Regions from separate parts of the Cellulosimicrobium sp. So1_17 genome, predicted to be linked through region 3. Evidence: riboswitches for the same ligand, from Rfam matches in the RefSeq annotation. Region 3 holds a riboswitch; each other region holds the start of a gene.
What was found. Region 3 has a riboswitch for thiamine pyrophosphate ahead of thiO (glycine oxidase ThiO). Riboswitches for the same ligand answer to the same signal wherever they lie in the genome.

Region 1 (4,203 bases), 860 kb from region 3:
GCGCATGACGATCATGGTGTGCGTCCTGCTGTGGCCGACCGGTGACGCCGACGCGCTGTCCCGCTACGAGGACGAGGTCCTCGCGCTCGTGCCGGTTCACGGCGGTCGCGTGGTGCAGCGCGTGCGCGCGCTGCCCGGCCAGGACCCGACCGCGCCCTGCGAGGTGCAGGTCATCGAGATGCCCGACGACGCGGCGCTCGCCGAGTACATGGCGGACCCGGCGCGTGTCGCGCTGGCCGAGGTGCGCGACCGCGTCGTGGCCCGCACGGAGATCGTGCGTGTCGCTCCGGTGCCGGCGAGCACCGCCTGAGCGAGCCTCAGAACAGCACCTGCTCCACGCCGCCGCCCGCGAGGTCGAGCGCGCCGCCGTCGACCGGCATGCCCGCGAGCGCTCCGGCGGTCGGCGCCGCGGTGGTGTCGCGGGCGAGGCTGCCACGGGGGTACGCGCCGTCGACGGGCGGCTCGGCCGCTCCGAGGCCGCCGAGCTCACCGCGTCGGTAGCGACCCTCGACGCCCGACGGGCCGCGGTGGCCCGAGACGGCGAAGCCCCGGGTCTCGAGCATCGGGCGCACGCGGTCCCACAGCCAGGACCGGTAGGCCTTCGACGCGTACGTGCCGCGCTCGTAGACCCGCTCGTACCCCGGGACGAGGCGCGGATGCTCGCGCGCGAGCCACGCCATGAACCACTCGCGCGCCCCGGGCTTGAGGTGCAGCGGCAGCACGGTCACGCCGGTGGCGCCCGCGTCCTTGACCGCGTCGAGGAGGTCGGTGAGCGCGCGCGTGGAGTCGGTCAGCCAGGGCAGCACGGGTGCGACCATGACGCCGCACGGCAGGCCCGCGTCGCGGACCGCGCGGATCAGGTCCAGGCGCGCGCGAGGACTGGGTGTGCCGGGCTCGACCGACGCCTGCAGACCGGGGTCGAGGAGCGCGAGCGACACCCCGATCCCGACCTCGACGCGCGACGCCGCGTCGACGAGCAGCGGCAGGTCGCGGCGCAGCAGCGTCCCCTTGGTGAGGATGGACAGCGGCGTGCCGGAGTCCGCGAGCGCCCTGATGATGCCGGGCATGAGCCGGTAGCGACCCTCGGCGCGCTGGTAGGGATCGGTGTTCGTGCCGAGCGCCACGGGTTCGTGCACCCAGGACCGCTTCGCGAGCTCGGCGCGCAGCACGTCGTCGACGTTGACCTTCACGACGACCTCGCGGTCGAAGTCCTCGCCCGCGTCGAGGTCGAGGTACTGGTGCGTCGGACGCGCGAAGCAGTTGTGGCTCACGACCCCGTCGGCGACGAAGTCGCGTGTCCCGGTCGTGATGTCGACCAGCTCGACCTCGTCGCCTGCGCCGCCGAGGGCCTCGAGCGCCTCGACCCGCAGACCCTCGCCGCCGGTGACGTCGCGACCGAGGACCGGCGCGGAGCCGTCCGGCGCGGCCGCGAGGTCGCGCAGCGCGTGACGTCCCGGCCCGACGAGCACGTCGCCCAGCGCGAGGTGGGCGCGACGCCCGTCGCCCCCCACGACGTGTCGCCACCCCCGTTCGGTGAGGAACCGGTGGTCGCCGCTGGCGACCAGACGCGTCCCGTCGGCCAGCGTCACGCGATAGGCACGCTTGCGCATGGTCCAGCGGTCGAGCACGCGCGTGCGGACGTACCGGCGGTAGGCGCCGTGCGCCTCGGTACCGACGATCTCGTCGCCCACCCGCAGCTCGCCGACGGGCCGGTGCGTGCCGTCGGCCAGGAGCACCGGGGTCTGCGGGCTCAGGCAGTACGAGCAGGCGTGGCTGCAGCCGCGGTACGGGTTGACCGTCCAGCGGAACGGCATGCGCGACATCGCGGGCACCTTGGACAGCGCGCTCTTGGCGGTGACCTCGTGGAACGTGATCCCGGCGAACTCGGGCGTGCGGACGCTGCGCACGAGACCGGCGCGCTCCAGCCCCGGGAGCGCCCCGTCGTCGACGCCGATCGCCTGTCCGTCCCACCTCACGCCATGATTCGAACAGGTGTTCGACGCCGGTGTCAAGGTGGCGTGCTGACGAGGCGGGCGGCCGGCGAGGCGGAGGCCGACGCGCCCGCTCCCCGAGACGGGGGATTGTCCCGAGCCGCGTCTGCCCCTAGGGTCGGCACGAACGCCCCCGGGGAGCGCACGAGCGCTGAGAGTGCCGGCCGGACATCCGTGTCCCACCGGCAGACCCGTGGAACCTGATCTGGTTCGTACCAGCGAAGGGAGCAGGGCCGACGTCACCGTCCCCTGCGCCTGCACGCGCCCGCGCGACCGCGCACCCGGGGCACGTGCGCGCGCGGGTGCGGGACGCGCCGTCGTGCACCCGTCGCGGCCCGACGAAGGGACCCGCATGACCGAGCCCACCGCCCGACCCGTCGCACGACCCGTCACACCCCGGCCAGGAGCGTCCCGGCGACCTCGCGGCCTGACGCTCCACGAGACCGTTCTCGTCGCGGTCCTGGGCGTCGTGTTCGGCTTCGTGTACTGGGCGCTCGTCCAGCTCTGGGCGCCGCTCCAGCTCGCGATGGGACCGCTCGCCGACCTCGCCGCGAACGTGCTCGCCGGCGCCTGGATCGTCGTCGGACCGCTCGCGACGTACATCGTGCGCAAGCCGGGCGTCGGGATCCTCACGGAGACGCTCGCCGCGCTCGTCGAGGTCGTGTTCCTCGCCTCGCCCGCCGGACCGCTCCTGCTGCTCGTCGGGCTCGTGCAGGGGGTGGGAGCCGAGCTGCCCTTCGCCCTCACGCGCTACCGCCGCTACGGATGGTGGGTCTTCGTCGCCTCCGGCGTGAGCGCGGCCCTCGTCACGTACGCGTTCAACGCGGTCCGGTTCGGCTGGCTCGGCCAGGACTACGCGATGCTCCGGCTCGGCGTCCAGGTCGTGTCGTGCGTGCTGCTGTGCGGGATCGCGGCACGCCTGCTCGGCGACGCGCTCGCGCGCACCGGCGCCCTCGACGCGTTCGCCATCGGGGCGCGCCGTGGCTGAGGTCGCGCCCGCCCCCGCCGCGCCCGGGACCGCGGCCGTGCGGACGCGGCGCCTGTCCGTCAGCGTCGGCCACGACGCCGTCCCCGTGCTCGACGCGGTGAGCCTCGAGGTCGCGGAGGGGACCGGGCTGCTCGTCGTCGGACCGTCCGGGTGCGGCAAGTCGACGCTCCTGCGCGTTCTCACCGGGGTCGTCCCGCACACGCTGCCCGGGCACGTGACCGGCGACGTGCAGGTCGCCGGCCACGACCCCCGGGAGATCCCTGTGGCACGCCTCGCCGCGGAGATCGGCCTGGTGCAGCAGAGCCCCGGCGACCAGCTGTGCCTCGGCGGCGTCGAGGACGAGCTGCGCTTCGCGCTCGAGAACCGCGCCGCCGACCCGGCCACGGTCGACGACCGGACCGCGCACGCCCTCGCCACGGCGGGGGCGACGCACCTGCGCGCGCGGTCGACGCACGCGCTCTCCGGCGGCGAGGCGCAGCGCGTCGCGCTCGCCGCCGCGCTCGTCACCGACCCCGCGCTGCTCGTCCTCGACGAACCCACCGCGCTCCTCGACCCGCAGGGCGCGCGCGAGGTGGGTGCCCTCGTCGCCCGGCTCGCCGACGGCCCGGGGCGGCGGGCGCTCGTCGTGGTCGAGCACCGCCTCGACGAGCTCGGCGACCTGCCCGACGCCACGCTCGTGCTCGACGACGGCGGGCGCGTCGTCGCGCACGGCTCCACCCGCGCCGTCCTGCGCGAGCACGCGCAGCGGCTCCTCGAGCTCGGCTGCTGGCTCCCTCTCGACGTCCTGCTCGAGGCCGCAGGGGCCCCCGGGCCTCTCGGCTCCGACCGCACCGACGCGTGGCTCGTCGACCTCGCCTCCTCCTCGCGCACCGGCCCGTCCGCCGACCGTCCGGCGCGGGCCGGGCGGGCCCTGCCTGCCACGGCAGGCACGCCGGCACCCCCCGTGGCGCTCCGTGCGCGCGCGTTCACGGTGACACGGTCCGGCGCACCGGTCGTGCGCGACGTCGACCTCGACCTGTGTGTCGGCGAGGTGCTCGCCGTCGTCGGACCCAACGGGAGCGGGAAGTCCACGCTGCTGCGCGGGCTCGCCGGGCTGGAACCGAGGTCGGGCACGCTCACCGTGGCGGGGCCGGCGCCCGTCGCGATGGTCTTCCAGGACCCCGAGCACCAGCTCCTCGCACGGACCGTGCGCGACGAGGTCGCGTGGTCGCCGCGCCTCGCGGG
Region 2 (4,203 bases), 1.9 Mb from region 3:
GCGGTCGCCGGGACACGACGAGCGCGACGAGGCCCCCGATCACCACCGCGAGCAGCGTCGCGAGCGCCGCGGTGCGCAGCGAGTTGCCCGCCGCCTCCCACACGGTGACGGACAGCGCGTTGCGCCCGCCCGTCGTGCCGAGGTTCGCGTAGTTGTCGAGACCCCAGCCGCCGCCCGGCACGCGCAGCGACCGCACGACGAGCGTCGCGAGCGGCAGCCCGACCAGCACCACGACCACGACGGCGGTCAGCGCGGCGGGCAGGAGGTCACCGCCGGGCCGGCCGCTCGCCGGACCGCCCGACCCGCGCTGCCACAGCCGCAGCGGGTGCGCAGCGCTCGACGCGGCGGTGAGCGTCAACGCCCGCTCACGCTTCGCGCGCGTGCGGTTCGCGACCGCGAGCGCCGCCACGACCACGACGAGCTGCACGACCGACAGGACGGCGGCGGTGCGCAGGTCGAGGAACTGCGTCGTCTGGATCCAGATCTCGGTCTCGATCGTCCCGTAGCGGATGCCGCCGAGGACGAGGACGACGCCGAACGCCGTCGCGCAGAAGAGGAAGACGATCGACGCGGCGCTCGCGATCGCCGGGGCGAGCGCGGGCAGGGTCACCGTGCGGAACGCGCGCCACGGCGTCGCGCCGAGCGCGCGCGCCGCCTGCTCCGCGCGCGGGTCGAGGTGCTCCCACAGCCCGCCGACCGTGCGCACGACGACGGAGTAGTTGAAGAACACGAGCGCCACGACGATCGCCGCGAACGTCCCGTCGAGCCGCAGGAACCCGAGCGGCCCACCCTCGACGAGGAGCGTGCGGAACGCGACGCCCACGACGACCGTGGGCAGGACGAACGGCACGGTGACGAGCGCGCGCAGCACGCGCCGCCCGCGGAACCGGCACCGGTACAGCACGTGCGCGCCGGGCACGCCGAGGAGCAGCGAGAACGTCGTCCCGAGCACGGCCTGCCACAGCGTGAGCCGGACGATCCGCCACGTCCGCGGGTCGGAGAACACCTCGGCGAACCCCGACAGGTCGAGCCCGCCCTCCGGCCCGACGAACCCCCGCGCGACGAGCGCCACGACCGGCCACGCGAAGAACACCCCGAGGAACACCAGCGGCACCGCCGCCGCGACCCCCCACAGCAGCCCGCGCCGAGCACGGGACCACCCACGGCCGAGCACCGGCGTGGTCAGTCGACGACCGTCGCCGTCCACGCCTTGATCCACTCGTCGCGGTGCGCGTCGATGTCCTCGGGCGCGACCTCGAACGGCTCGTCGGCGAGCGGGGCGAACTGCTCCCACTCGGCGGGCAGCGCGACGGTGTCGTCGACGGGGTACATGTACATCTGGCCCGGGACGTCGGCCTGGAACGCCTCGCTCACGAGGAAGTCGACGAGCTGCTGGGCGCCCTCGGGGTTCTCGGCCCCGGCGAGGACGCCCGTGTACTCGACCTGGCGGAAGCACGTGTCGAGCAGCGCGCCCGTCGACGACGACGTCCCGTCCTCGGAGACCGTGAACGCGGGCGAGGTCGAGTACGACAGCACGAGCGGGCGGTCGCCCGCGCCCTCGCCGCCGGAGAAGTCGACGGAGTAGGCGTCGGACCAGCCGTCGACGACCTTGACGCCGTTCTCGCGCAGGTCGGCCCAGTACTGCTCCCAGCCGTCCTCGCCGAACGCGCCGACGGTCGCGAGGAGGAACGCGAGCCCGGGCGACGACGTCGCGGGGTTGGTCACGACGAGCAGGTCCCGGTACGCGGGCTCCGCCAGGTCCTCGAGCGTCTCGGGCTCCGGCACCCCGGCCTCGGTGAACCACGCGTGGTCGACGTTGATGCACACGTCGCCGACGTCGACGGGCGTCAGCTCGCCGTCGCCGACGGCGTACGGCTCTGCGGACGCCGGGAGGTCGGCGGGCGTGTACGGGTCGAGCACGCCCTCGTCGATCGCGCGGGTCGCGAACGAGTTGTCGATCCCGAACACGACGTCGCCGAGCGGCGAGCCCTTGGTGAGCACGAGCTGGTTGACGAGCGCGCCACCGTCGCCGGGGGCGACCTGCTCGACGGTCAGCCCGCTCTCCTCCTCGAACGCGGCGAGCACGTCGTCGCTCACCGCGAAGGAGTCGTGCGTGACGAGCGTGACGGTGCCCGACGACGCGCCGTCGCCCCCGGCCGTGTCGTCGCCCCCGCTGCACGCGGCAGCGGCGAGGAGCGTGACCGCGGCGAGGGACGCCGTCGTGACGTGACGGCCGGGCCGCGCTGCCCGACGACGGGTGGTGTGCTGCATGTGTCCTCCCCGGACGTTCAGGAGGGGTCCATCCGCCAGCGTCGGCGCGACGGCCGACGCGGACGGGTGATCGAGATTCCCGACTTCCTCCACCGGTGCTAACCGGATCAGGTTCGAGGGTCTGCGGTGGTCCGCACTCTCAGCTCCCGGGGAGCTCCCCTGTCGTTCCCGGCGAGCGTACACCGCGGTGGCTGCCGCACGGCGTCGACGCAGGCCAGGGACTACGGTGGTGCGCAGCACACCCGGCCCCGCCGGGACCGCCGACCCGATGGAGGAGCACCCGTGGCAGACACCGAGGAGAAGGCCACCCTCGCCGTCAAGGTGGGGACCGTCGCGCTGACGTTCGCGGCCGGCTGGGCGGCGCAGAAGCTCGTCACGCTCGTGTGGGCGAAGGTCACGGGGCACGACGCGCCGAAGGACCTCGACGACGAGGAGGTCGGCATCGTCTCCGCCGTGACGTTCGCGGCCGTCGCCGCGGGTGTCGGCGTCCTCGCCCGCCGGTTCGCCGGCAAGGAGGCCAAGCGCGTCGTCACGCGCTTCCTGTCGTAGTCCTCGGCTCGTCGTGAGCCAGGTCGGGCCCCGGCGCGCAGCCCCGGTACCCTGGCGCGCGTGACGGACCCCGTCCCGATGACCTCGACGCCCGCGCCCGACGCCGGCGCCGCGCCGTCCGTGCTGCGCGCGGGCTCGCGCGTCCTCGTCGACGCCGGACGCCTCCTCGTGCGCCACTGGCCCGCGCTCGTCGCGGTGGCGGTGCTCGCCCAGGTGGCCCACGAGCTCGCGCTGCAGGCGGCGCTCACGGTCGCGCCGTCGTCGGGTGAGCTCGGGCTGCTCGTGCTGTGTTTCTCGCCGCTCGCGACGGTCGTCGGGATCGTCGTCATGCTGCACGTCCTGCGCCGCGAGCCGCGGGACGACCGCGACCGGATCGAGGTGCGCGCTCTCCTCGGGTCGATCGCGTCGGTGCTCGTCCCGTACCTCGTCATCTACGAGTTCTACGGCGGTCTGTCGTCCGACTGGCAGGCGTACGTCGACTCCGCCGCGCTCGACCACGCGTTCGCCGCCGGTGCGGGGATCGAGACCGCCGACCCGATCCCCGAGGGCTTCGGGCTCACCGTCGTGCTCCTCGTGGCCGGCGCGCTGCTCGCCCGTACCCTCCTCGAGCGCCTCGCGAAGCGCCTGGAGCGGGGCGTCGTCGAGGCGGGCGGGGAGGCCCGACGCAGCGCCCGCACGGCCGCCGTGCGCATCGTCGCCGGGTACTGCGAGGTCGTCTGGATCGTCGTCGGCGCCTTCACCGTGACGGCGGTCGTCGGGAGCGTCCGCGAGTGGTGGACGTCGCGCGTCGTCGTCGTCGAGGTGACGACGTGGTGGGACGGCGTCGTCGCACGCGTGGACCTCCTGGAGCCGCTGGTCGCGGCCGTCGGTCCGACGACGTCGCTCCTGCTCGCGGGGATCGTCACCGGGCTCGTGGTGCCGCTCGCGTGGCTCACGCTCGGCACGATCGTCTACGGGGTCGAGGCGGTCGACGTCGTCGACCCCGCGCGGACGCGCGCGGCGCAGGACGGCACCGACGGACGCGCGACGCGTGTCGTCGACCGGGTCAACCGCACGCTCGGCGAGAAGCGTGCCCAGGCGGCCTGGGGCTTCATGCTCGACCCGGGTCGGCGGTTCGGCGGCCTCGTCGGCGCCCTCGGCATGCTGTGGCGCAGCCGCTGGAGCGCGGTCCTGCTGTTCTGCGTCGCGTTCGCGCTGCTCACGCTCGCCGAGCAGACCGTCTTCACGGCGGCCCAGGCGGTGCTCGGCCAGCCCGGCATCGTCGCGTGGCGCGCGGTGATCGGCCCGCTCGAGACCGTCGCGACGGTCGTCGTGCAGGTGCTCACGACCGTTCTGCTCGCCGCCGCGGCCGACGCGCTGCTCGCCAACCTGGGACTGCCGTCG
Region 3 (4,203 bases):
CTGGACGCCGCCGGGATCACTCCCACTCGATGGTGCCCGGCGGCTTGCTCGTGACGTCGAGCACGACCCGGTTGACCTCGTTCACCTCGTTCGTGATGCGCGTGGAGATCACCGACAGCACGTCGTAGGGCAGACGCGTCCAGTCCGCCGTCATGGCGTCCTCGGACGACACGGGGCGCAGGACGATCGGGTGGCCGTAGGTGCGGCCGTCGCCCTGGACGCCGACCGACCGCACGTCCGCGAGCAGCACGACGGGGCACTGCCAGATCTCGCGGTCGAGGCCGGCCCTCGTGAGCTCCTCGCGCGCGATCTTGTCGGCGGCGCGCAAGGTCTCGAGACGCTCGGCCGTGACCTCGCCGACGATGCGGATGCCGAGCCCGGGACCGGGGAACGGCTGGCGCCAGACGATCTCCTCGGGCACGCCGAGCTCGAGCCCCACGGCGCGGACCTCGTCCTTGAACAGCGTGCGCAGCGGCTCGACGAGCGAGAACTGCAGGTCGTCGGGCAGGCCGCCGACGTTGTGGTGGCTCTTGATGTTCGCCGCGCCCTCGCCGCCGCCGGACTCGACGACGTCGGGGTAGAGCGTGCCCTGGACGAGGAACTTGACCTCTTCGCCGTGCGCGCCGGCGTCGGCGACGACGTCGCGCGCAGCGTCCTCGAACACCCGGATGAACTCGCGGCCGATGATCTTGCGCTTGGTCTCGGGGTCGCTGTGGCCCGCGAGCGCGGTGAGGAAGCGCTGCTTGGCGTCGACGACGACGAGGTTGACGCCCGTCGACGCGACGAAGTCGCGCTCGACCTGCTCGGCCTCGCCCGCGCGCAGCAGGCCGTGGTCGACGAACACGCACGTGAGCTGGTCACCGACGGCCCTCTGCACGAGCGCCGCCGCGACGGACGAGTCGACGCCGCCGGACAGGCCGCAGATCACGCGCGCCTCGCCGACCTGCGCGCGGATCGCCGCCACCTGGTCCGCGATGACGTTGCCGGGCGTCCACTCGGGGGCGAGACCCGCGCCGTCGTACAGGAAGTGCTCGAGCACGGTCTGGCCGTGCGCGGAGTGCTTGACCTCGGGGTGCCACTGGACGCCGAACAGGCGCCGCTCGCGGTCCTCGAACGCGGCGACGGGTGAGCCCGACGACGTCGCGAGGACCTCGAAGCCCTCGGGCGCGCGGTGCACGGCGTCACCGTGGCTCATCCACGTGGTCTGGTTCTCGGGCGTCTCGGCGAGCAGCACGCCGGCCGAGCAGACCTCGACCTCGGTGCCGCCGTACTCGCGCTGCCCGGTCTGCGCGACGTCGCCGCCGAGCGCCGCGGCCATCGCCTGGAAGCCGTAGCAGATGCCCATGACCGGGACGCCGGCCTCGAACAGCGCCGGGTCCACGAACGGCGCGCCTGCCGCGTAGACCGACGAGGGCCCCCCGGACAGGATGATCGCGGCCGGGTCCTTCGCGAGCATCTGCTCGACCGTGAAGGTGTGCGGCACGATCTCGGAGTACACCTTGGCCTCGCGCACGCGGCGCGCGATGAGCTGCGCGTACTGGGCGCCGAAGTCGACGACGAGCACGGGGCGCGGGGTCGAGGCGACCTGCGCCGTGGTGGGGGTGTCAGGGGTGGTGGCGGGAGACGTCACCGGTCCAGGATAGTCGCCGCGCGGCGCCCGTCCGGCACCGCGTCAGACGCCCGCGCGCTCCTCGAGACGCTCGCGCAGCGCCCGCGCCGCGGTCTCGGGGTCCGCAGCCTCCGTGATCGCCCGGACGACCACGATCCGCGTCGCACCGGCGTCGAGCACCGCGTCGAGACGCCCGGCGTCGATCCCGCCGATCGCGAACCACGGCGTCGTCGGGGCGGACGCGGCGACGTCGCGCAGCAGGTCCAGCCCGACGGCGGCCCGCCCGGGCTTCGTCGGCGTAGCCCACAGCGGGCCGACGCAGAAGTAGTCGACGTCGGGGTCGGCCTCCGCGGCGGCGGCCTGCTCGGTCGAGTGGGTCGAGCGGCCGATCACCGGGGCGGGGCCGAGCAGGGAACGGACTGCCCCGACCGGCAGGTCGCGCTGGCCCATGTGCACGACGGGCGCACCCGTCAGCCCGGCGACGTCGGCCCGGTCGTTGACCGCCCACAGCGCGCCGTGCTCCCCCGCCACCCGCGCCACGAGCTCCTGGAGCTCGAGCTCGCGCGCGACGTCGAGCGTCTTGTCGCGGAGCTGGACGACGTCGACCCCGCCCGCGAGCGCCGCCTGCAGGAGGTCCTCGAGGTCGCCGCGCTCCTCGCGGGCGTCGGTGCACAGGTACAGCCTTGCGGCGGCGAGGCGGGCACGGGCGTCGGTGCCCCACGTGACGGAGGTCTCGGTGCTCATCCGTCGGAGTGTAGGGGCGGGTGCGTCGCCGCGGCCGGTACTGTGGCCGAGAGCACGGGAGCCCCGCACGGGGCTGAGAGGGCGTAGGAGCCGACCGTCGAACCTGATCTGGGTCATGCCAGCGAAGGGAGCGCACATGCACCCCCCTGCCGTCCCGAACGCGGTCCGGTCCGCGGCCACGGCGACGTCCGCACCCACCTCCGCGCGCCCGGCCCTGCCCGTGGACGCCCCCGTGCCCGACGGCGCGCGCGACGTCGTCGTGGTGGGCGGCGGGATCGTGGGGCTCGCCGTGGCGTGGCGCGCGGCGCGCGCCGGTCTGACCGTCACGGTGCTCGACCCCTCGCCCGGCGACGGCGCGACGCACGCCGCGGCGGGGATGCTCGCGCCCGTCACGGAGGCCGACTTCGGCGAGGACGAGGCCCTCGCGCTCCACCTGGCGGCAGCGCGCGCCTGGCCCGGGTTCGCCGCCGACCTCGAGCACGCGACCGGCGCGGACGTCGGGCTGCGCACGGCCGGGACGCTCACCGTCGCGTACGACTCCGACGACCTCGCCCTCGTGCGCCGCGTGCTCGCCCTGCACGCCGCGCACGGCCTCGACTCGCACGCGCTCACGCTCGCCGACGCGCGACGTCGCGAGCCGCACCTCGGGCCGCGCGTGGCGGGCGCCGCGTGGGCACCGCACGACCACGCCGTCGACCCGCGCGCGACGCACGCGGCGCTCCTGACGGCGTCGCGGACCGGGGCGGGCGCCGTCGTCGTGCCACGGTCCGCGACGAGAGTCGCGCGGGACCCGTCCGGTCGCGCGGTCGGCGTGCACGACGACGCGGGGCACCTCCACCGCGCCGGTGCCGTGGTGCTCGCGGCGGGCTGGCAGACCGGCGCGCTGCTCGCCGACGTCCCCGAGGTCCGCGTGCCGACACGCCCCGTGAAGGGCCAGACGCTGCGGCTCGACGCAGGGCCGGAGCTCGCGCTCGAGCACGTCGTGCGCGGCGTCGTGCAGGGACGCCCGGTGTACGTCGTCCCGCGGGACCCGGTCCGCGACGGCCCGTGCGCCGGGCACCGCGAGGTCGTGGTCGGAGCGACGACCGAGGAGAACCCGGACGACCGTCGCGCGACCGCGGGCGGCGTCTTCGCCCTGCTGCGGGACGCTCGCGCGCTGCTGCCGGGGATCGACGAGGCGGCGCTCGTCGACGTCACGCCCCGCGCACGACCCGCCACGCCGGACAACCTGCCGCTCGTCGGCGCCACGCACGTCCCGGGGCTGCACGTCGCCGCGGGCCACGGCCGCAACGGCGTCCTGCTCGCGCCGCTCACGGCGGAGGCCGTCGTCGCGGGCCTCACGGGTGAGCCGCTCGCCGCCGACGACGCCACGGCCCTCGCCGCGGCCCGTCCCGACCGCTTCACCGACCACCCGGTCGGTGGCGCCGGCGGCACCACCGACTGCCGCGACCCGCAGATGACCGTCCCTTCGACCCGGAGATGACCCCGTGCCCCAGACCACCGCACCGACCGCGCTCGTCAACGGCGAGCAGTACGCGCTCGACGCGACCACAGGCGTCGAGGACCTCGTCGCCGCACTCGTCCCGGCGTACGTGACCAACGGGTCGCCGCAGGGCGTCGCCGTCGCGATCAACGACGCCGTCGTGCCGCGCGGCGCGTGGTCCAGCACCGTGGTCGCGCCTGGCGACCGCGTCGAGATCGTCACCGCCGTCCAGGGCGGCTGAAGGAGCTGCGCATGCCTGCCACCGAGACCACGCGCACGGCCGCCCCGACCCGGTCGACGGACGCCCCGCCGTCGGACCGCACGCCACCGCTCCGCACGCCGGACGACGACCCCCTGGTCGTCGCCG
Region 4 (4,203 bases), 700 kb from region 3:
CTCGTCGGCCGGCGCGAGCGCGCCGGGTGGTGGGGCGAAGGGCGGGCCGCCGACTGGACCGACGCGCTCGACGCCACCCGGCTCGTCGCGGAGCACGTCGGTGCCGAGGTCGTGGTGAGCGCCGACACGGCCCGCGCGCCCTGGCACCCGGGCCGCTGCGCGCGGATCGAGCTCGCCGACGGGACCCTCGTCGGGCACGCGGGCGAGCTGCACCCGAAGGTGCTCGAGAACCTCGGGCTGCCCGCGCGGTCGGTCGCGTTCGAGGTGGACCTCTCGGCGCTGCTCGCCGGGTCGAGCGCTGAACCGCTCGTCGCGGCGCCCGTCTCCACGTTCCCTGCCGCGAAGGAGGACCTCGCGTTCGTCGTCGCCGCCGACGTCACGGCCGAGGCGCTGCGCTCCGCGGTGGCCGACGGTGCGGGCGAGCTCCTCGAGGACCTGACCCTCTTCGACGTCTTCACCGGGGAGCAGGTCGGCGCGGGCCGCAAGTCGCTCGCGTTCTCGCTCCGTCTGCGGGCCGCCGACCGGACGCTCACGGCCGACGACGTCGCGCGCGTGCGGGCGGGAGCCGTCGAGGCGGCGCGCGAGCGCGTCGGGGCGGAGCTCCGGGCATGAGCACCGGCACCCCCGTGGACGCGGGCGTGGCGGGTGAGCCCGTCGCGCCTGCACGGACGGCGCTGGTCACCGGGGCGTCGCGCGGCATCGGCCGCGCGATCGCCGTCGGTCTCGCCGCTGCGGGGCTCGACGTCGCGCTGCTCGCTCGGGACGCCGCGCGGCTCCGCGACGTGGCCGACGAGATCACGGCCGGGGGCGCCGGGCACGCCGTCGTCGTGACGGCCGACGTCACCGACGTCGAGGCGGTGTCCGCGGCCGTCGCCGCGGCGGAGGGGGAGATCGGCGGCATCGACCTGCTGGTCAACAACGCCGGACGCGTCGACGCCGAGGTGCCGCTGTGGGAGGCGGACCCCGACGAGTGGTGGGCGATCCTCGAGACCAACGTCCGCGGGCCGTTCCTGCTCGCGCGCGCCGTCGTCCCGGGCATGCTCGCTCGGGGCGGGGGCCGCGTCGTCGACCTCAACAGCGGCGCGGGGTCGCACGACATGGTCGGCGCGAGCGCGTACAACGCGAGCAAGACGGCGCTCCTGCGCCTCGGCGCGAACCTGCACCGCTCGGGCTACGACCGAGGGCTCCGCACGTTCGAGGTCGCGCCCGGTGTGGTGCAGACCGACATGACGGGTTCGATGGTCATGCACCGGGGGCGCACGGAGTGGACGCCGGTCCAGCGCACGGTCGAGATGGTCGTCGCGATCGCCGGGGGCGGCCTCGACGCGTTCTCGGGTTCCTTCGTCCGTGTCACGCACGACTCGCCGGACTCGCTGCGGGCCGCGCTCGACGACGCCGCCCGCGGCGGGCGTGCGGTGCCCGGCCCGGACGGTCGCCGGCTGCGGGTGACGCGCTGGGGCGACGACGACCCGATGCCCGGCGAGCTGCCCCGCCGCTGACCGGCCTGCGTCACGAGGCGCGTCCTTCCCCGCTCGGGAAGGGCGCGCCTCGCGGCATTTGTACGCAAGGTCACCCGCCGATTAGTTGAATGTTCACCTAACAATCGGCGATGCTCTCCTGGACACCTGACCAGGACCGAGCGGACGGCGCGGTCGCGGTTCGACCACAGCACCCCGGAGGGCGACGGATGACCACGACACGACCGGTCCGCCAGTGGAACGGCATGACCGTTCCCGACGCGGGCACGTACGTGCTCGACGAGGCGCACAAGCGGGTGGGTTTCGCGGGGCAGCACATGATGGTCTCGCCGGTGCGGGGCGAGTTCACGCGGGCGAGCGCGACGATCCTCGTGGGACAGGACCCGCTGGCCTCCACGGTGACGGCGACGATCGAGTCGGCGAGCCTCACCACGCACCACGCCGACCGGGACGTCCACCTCCACAGCGCCGACTTCCTCGACGTCGAGACGTATCCGACGCTCGAGTTCCGCAGCACCGGCGTCCGGTGGCAGGGGAGCCAGGACGACGCGATCCTCGCCTGGGCGCGGCTGCGCAACCGCTCGCCGGAGCGCGCGACCGTGGCCGCGGAGCGCACAGCGCCCGCCGAGGCCGGACACTTCGTCGTGAGCGGACTGCTGACCATCCGCGACGTCACCCACCCGATCGACCTGAGGATGCGCTACGGCGGCGCTCGCCGTGACCCCTACGGCCGCGACATCTTCGGCTTCCACGCCACGGGGGAGTTCGACCGCGAGGACTACGGGCTCGTGTGGAACGTGCTGCTCGAGACCGGCGGCCTCCTCGTCGGCAAGAAGGTCTCGCTCGAGATCGCCGGAGAGGCGATCCACCAGGAGTGAGGACGGGCGGCGCGCCGCGACGGCGCACCGCACCGCTAGCATGAGCGGACCGACACGGGGTGCCCCGGGACACCGGGGCTGAGATCACACCCGTCGAACCTGATCTAGCTCGTACTAGCGAAGGGATGTCCGGCGATGACGCTCGCCCCCACGACCTCTCCTGCACCGCGACCCTCGCGTCCGCGCGTCCTGTCGGTCGCCGGGACGGACCCGACCGGCGGTGCCGGCATCCAGGCGGACCTCAAGGCCTTCTGCGCGCACGGCGCGTACGGGATGGCCGTCACGACCGCGCTCGTCGCGCAGAACACGCACGGCGTCCGTTCCGTGCACGTCCCCGGGGCGGCGTTCCTGCGCGAGCAGCTCGACGCGGTCTCCGACGACGTCGAGATCGACGCGGTGAAGATCGGGATGGTGGCGGACGCCGCGAACGCGCGCGAGATCGGTGCGTGGCTCGACGTCCTCGGTGCGTCGCGCCGTGACCGCGGAGGCGTCGCGCCGTACGTCGTGCTCGACCCCGTCATGGTCGCGACCTCCGGCCACCGGCTCCTCGACGCCGGCGCCGAGCAGGGCGTGCGTGACCTCGCGACGCGCGCCGACGTCGTGACCCCGAACCTGCCCGAGCTCGCCGTCCTCGCCGGGACGCCCGTCGCGGCGACGTGGGACGAGGCGCTCGTCCAGGCGCGCGCGTTCGCCGCGGCGAGCGGGACGGCGGTCCTGCTGAAGGGCGGCCACCTCACCGGCGCGACGTCACCCGACGCTCTCGTGGAGCCCGGCTCGACCGAAGGCGGCGCGGGTCGCGTGACGACGTTCGACGCGGGGCGCGTGGACACGCCGCACACGCACGGCACCGGGTGCTCGCTCTCGGCGGCCCTCGCGGCGCTGCGCCCGCAGCGCGCGGGCTGGCCGGAGGCGGCGCGCGACGCCAAGGAGTGGCTCACCGGCGCGCTGCGCGCGGGGGCGGCGCTGCAGGTCGGGACCGGCCGCGGGCCGGTCGACCACCTGCACGTGACGTCGCCGGTCGAGGAGCCGGTCGTCGAGCCCGTCGACGAGCACGATGCGGGCGGCGCCGGGTCTCAGGCGCGTGCGACCTCGGTCCCGGTGGGGTAGACGCACTCCGTGCCGGGCGGCCACCACCGCCACCGCGAGTCGACCTGGCTCGCGGCGACCCCGTCCGGCCGCTCGGCGACGCATCGGTCCTCGCCCTGCCGGACGCCGATCGTCAGGTAGTAGACGACGAGGACGCCCGTGAGCAGGACGGCGAGCACCGTCGCGGTCCGCCGGAGCGCGGGAGAGGGGCCGCCGTCGGACCCGTCCTCCTCCCCGGGTCGGGCCGGGACCCAGTCCCAGCTCATGCCTCGCGTCCGGAGCCCGACGCCGCGGCGTCGGGCACGAGCAGCACCTTGCCGGTGGTGGCACGCCCCTCGAGCGCACGGTGCGCCTCGGCGGCCTCGGCCAGCGGGAAGGTGGCACCGACGCGCGCGTGGAGGGTGCCGCCCGCGACGGAGCCGAGCACCTCGGTCGCCCGCTCGACGAGCTCGGTCCGCGTCGCCGTGTGGTCGCCGAGCTTGGGGCGCGTGAGGAAGACCGACCCGGCCGCGTTGAGGCGCTGCGGGTCGAACGGCGGCACCTGACCGGACGAGCCGCCGAACAGCACGAGCGTCCCCCGGCGGTGCAGCGACGCGAGCGACGCGTCGAACGTGTCCTTGCCGACCGAGTCGTACACGGCGGCGACGCCGTCGCCGCCGGTGAGCCCGCGCACGATCTCCGGGAGGTCGTGCGACAGGTCACCCAGCGCCGTGTACTCGATCACGTGCTCGGCGCCCGCGCCGCGCGACAGCTCGGCCTTC

Region 1: it holds a riboswitch for thiamine pyrophosphate, as region 3 does, so the genes downstream of both, ACZCLJ_RS03845 (ECF transporter S component) here and thiO (glycine oxidase ThiO) in region 3, are expected to answer to the same signal.
Region 2: it holds a riboswitch for thiamine pyrophosphate, as region 3 does, so the genes downstream of both, ACZCLJ_RS15700 (thiamine ABC transporter substrate-binding protein) here and thiO (glycine oxidase ThiO) in region 3, are expected to answer to the same signal.
Region 4: it holds a riboswitch for thiamine pyrophosphate, as region 3 does, so the genes downstream of both, thiD (bifunctional hydroxymethylpyrimidine kinase/phosphomethylpyrimidine kinase) here and thiO (glycine oxidase ThiO) in region 3, are expected to answer to the same signal.

What each region holds. Positions count from the first base shown of each region.
Region 1 covers NZ_CM143702.1:858,326-862,528, forward strand. Annotated here, with positions in the region: gene ACZCLJ_RS03835 (DUF1330 domain-containing protein) at 5-310, shown strand; gene ACZCLJ_RS03840 (Rv2578c family radical SAM protein) at 318-1,976, opposite strand; TPP riboswitch at 2,116-2,237, shown strand; gene ACZCLJ_RS03845 (ECF transporter S component) at 2,344-2,979, shown strand; gene ACZCLJ_RS03850 (ABC transporter ATP-binding protein) at 2,972-4,203, shown strand, end outside.
Region 2 covers NZ_CM143702.1:3,566,769-3,570,971, reverse strand. Annotated here, with positions in the region: gene ACZCLJ_RS15705 (ABC transporter permease) at 1-1,186, opposite strand, end outside; gene ACZCLJ_RS15700 (thiamine ABC transporter substrate-binding protein) at 1,183-2,271, opposite strand; TPP riboswitch at 2,339-2,442, opposite strand; gene ACZCLJ_RS15695 (DUF4235 domain-containing protein) at 2,554-2,820, shown strand; gene ACZCLJ_RS15690 (hypothetical protein) at 2,881-4,203, shown strand, end outside.
Region 3 covers NZ_CM143702.1:1,715,907-1,720,109, forward strand. Annotated here, with positions in the region: gene guaA (glutamine-hydrolyzing GMP synthase) at 17-1,630, opposite strand; gene thiE (thiamine phosphate synthase) at 1,673-2,353, opposite strand; TPP riboswitch at 2,398-2,500, shown strand; gene thiO (glycine oxidase ThiO) at 2,490-3,836, shown strand; gene thiS (sulfur carrier protein ThiS) at 3,841-4,077, shown strand; gene ACZCLJ_RS07615 (thiazole synthase) at 4,089-4,203, shown strand, end outside.
Region 4 covers NZ_CM143702.1:1,018,632-1,022,834, reverse strand. Annotated here, with positions in the region: gene pheT (phenylalanine--tRNA ligase subunit beta) at 1-612, shown strand, start outside; gene ACZCLJ_RS04580 (SDR family oxidoreductase) at 609-1,499, shown strand; gene ACZCLJ_RS04575 (YceI family protein) at 1,688-2,356, shown strand; TPP riboswitch at 2,402-2,499, shown strand; gene thiD (bifunctional hydroxymethylpyrimidine kinase/phosphomethylpyrimidine kinase) at 2,492-3,463, shown strand; gene ACZCLJ_RS04565 (hypothetical protein) at 3,430-3,708, opposite strand; gene ACZCLJ_RS04560 (quinone oxidoreductase family protein) at 3,705-4,203, opposite strand, start outside.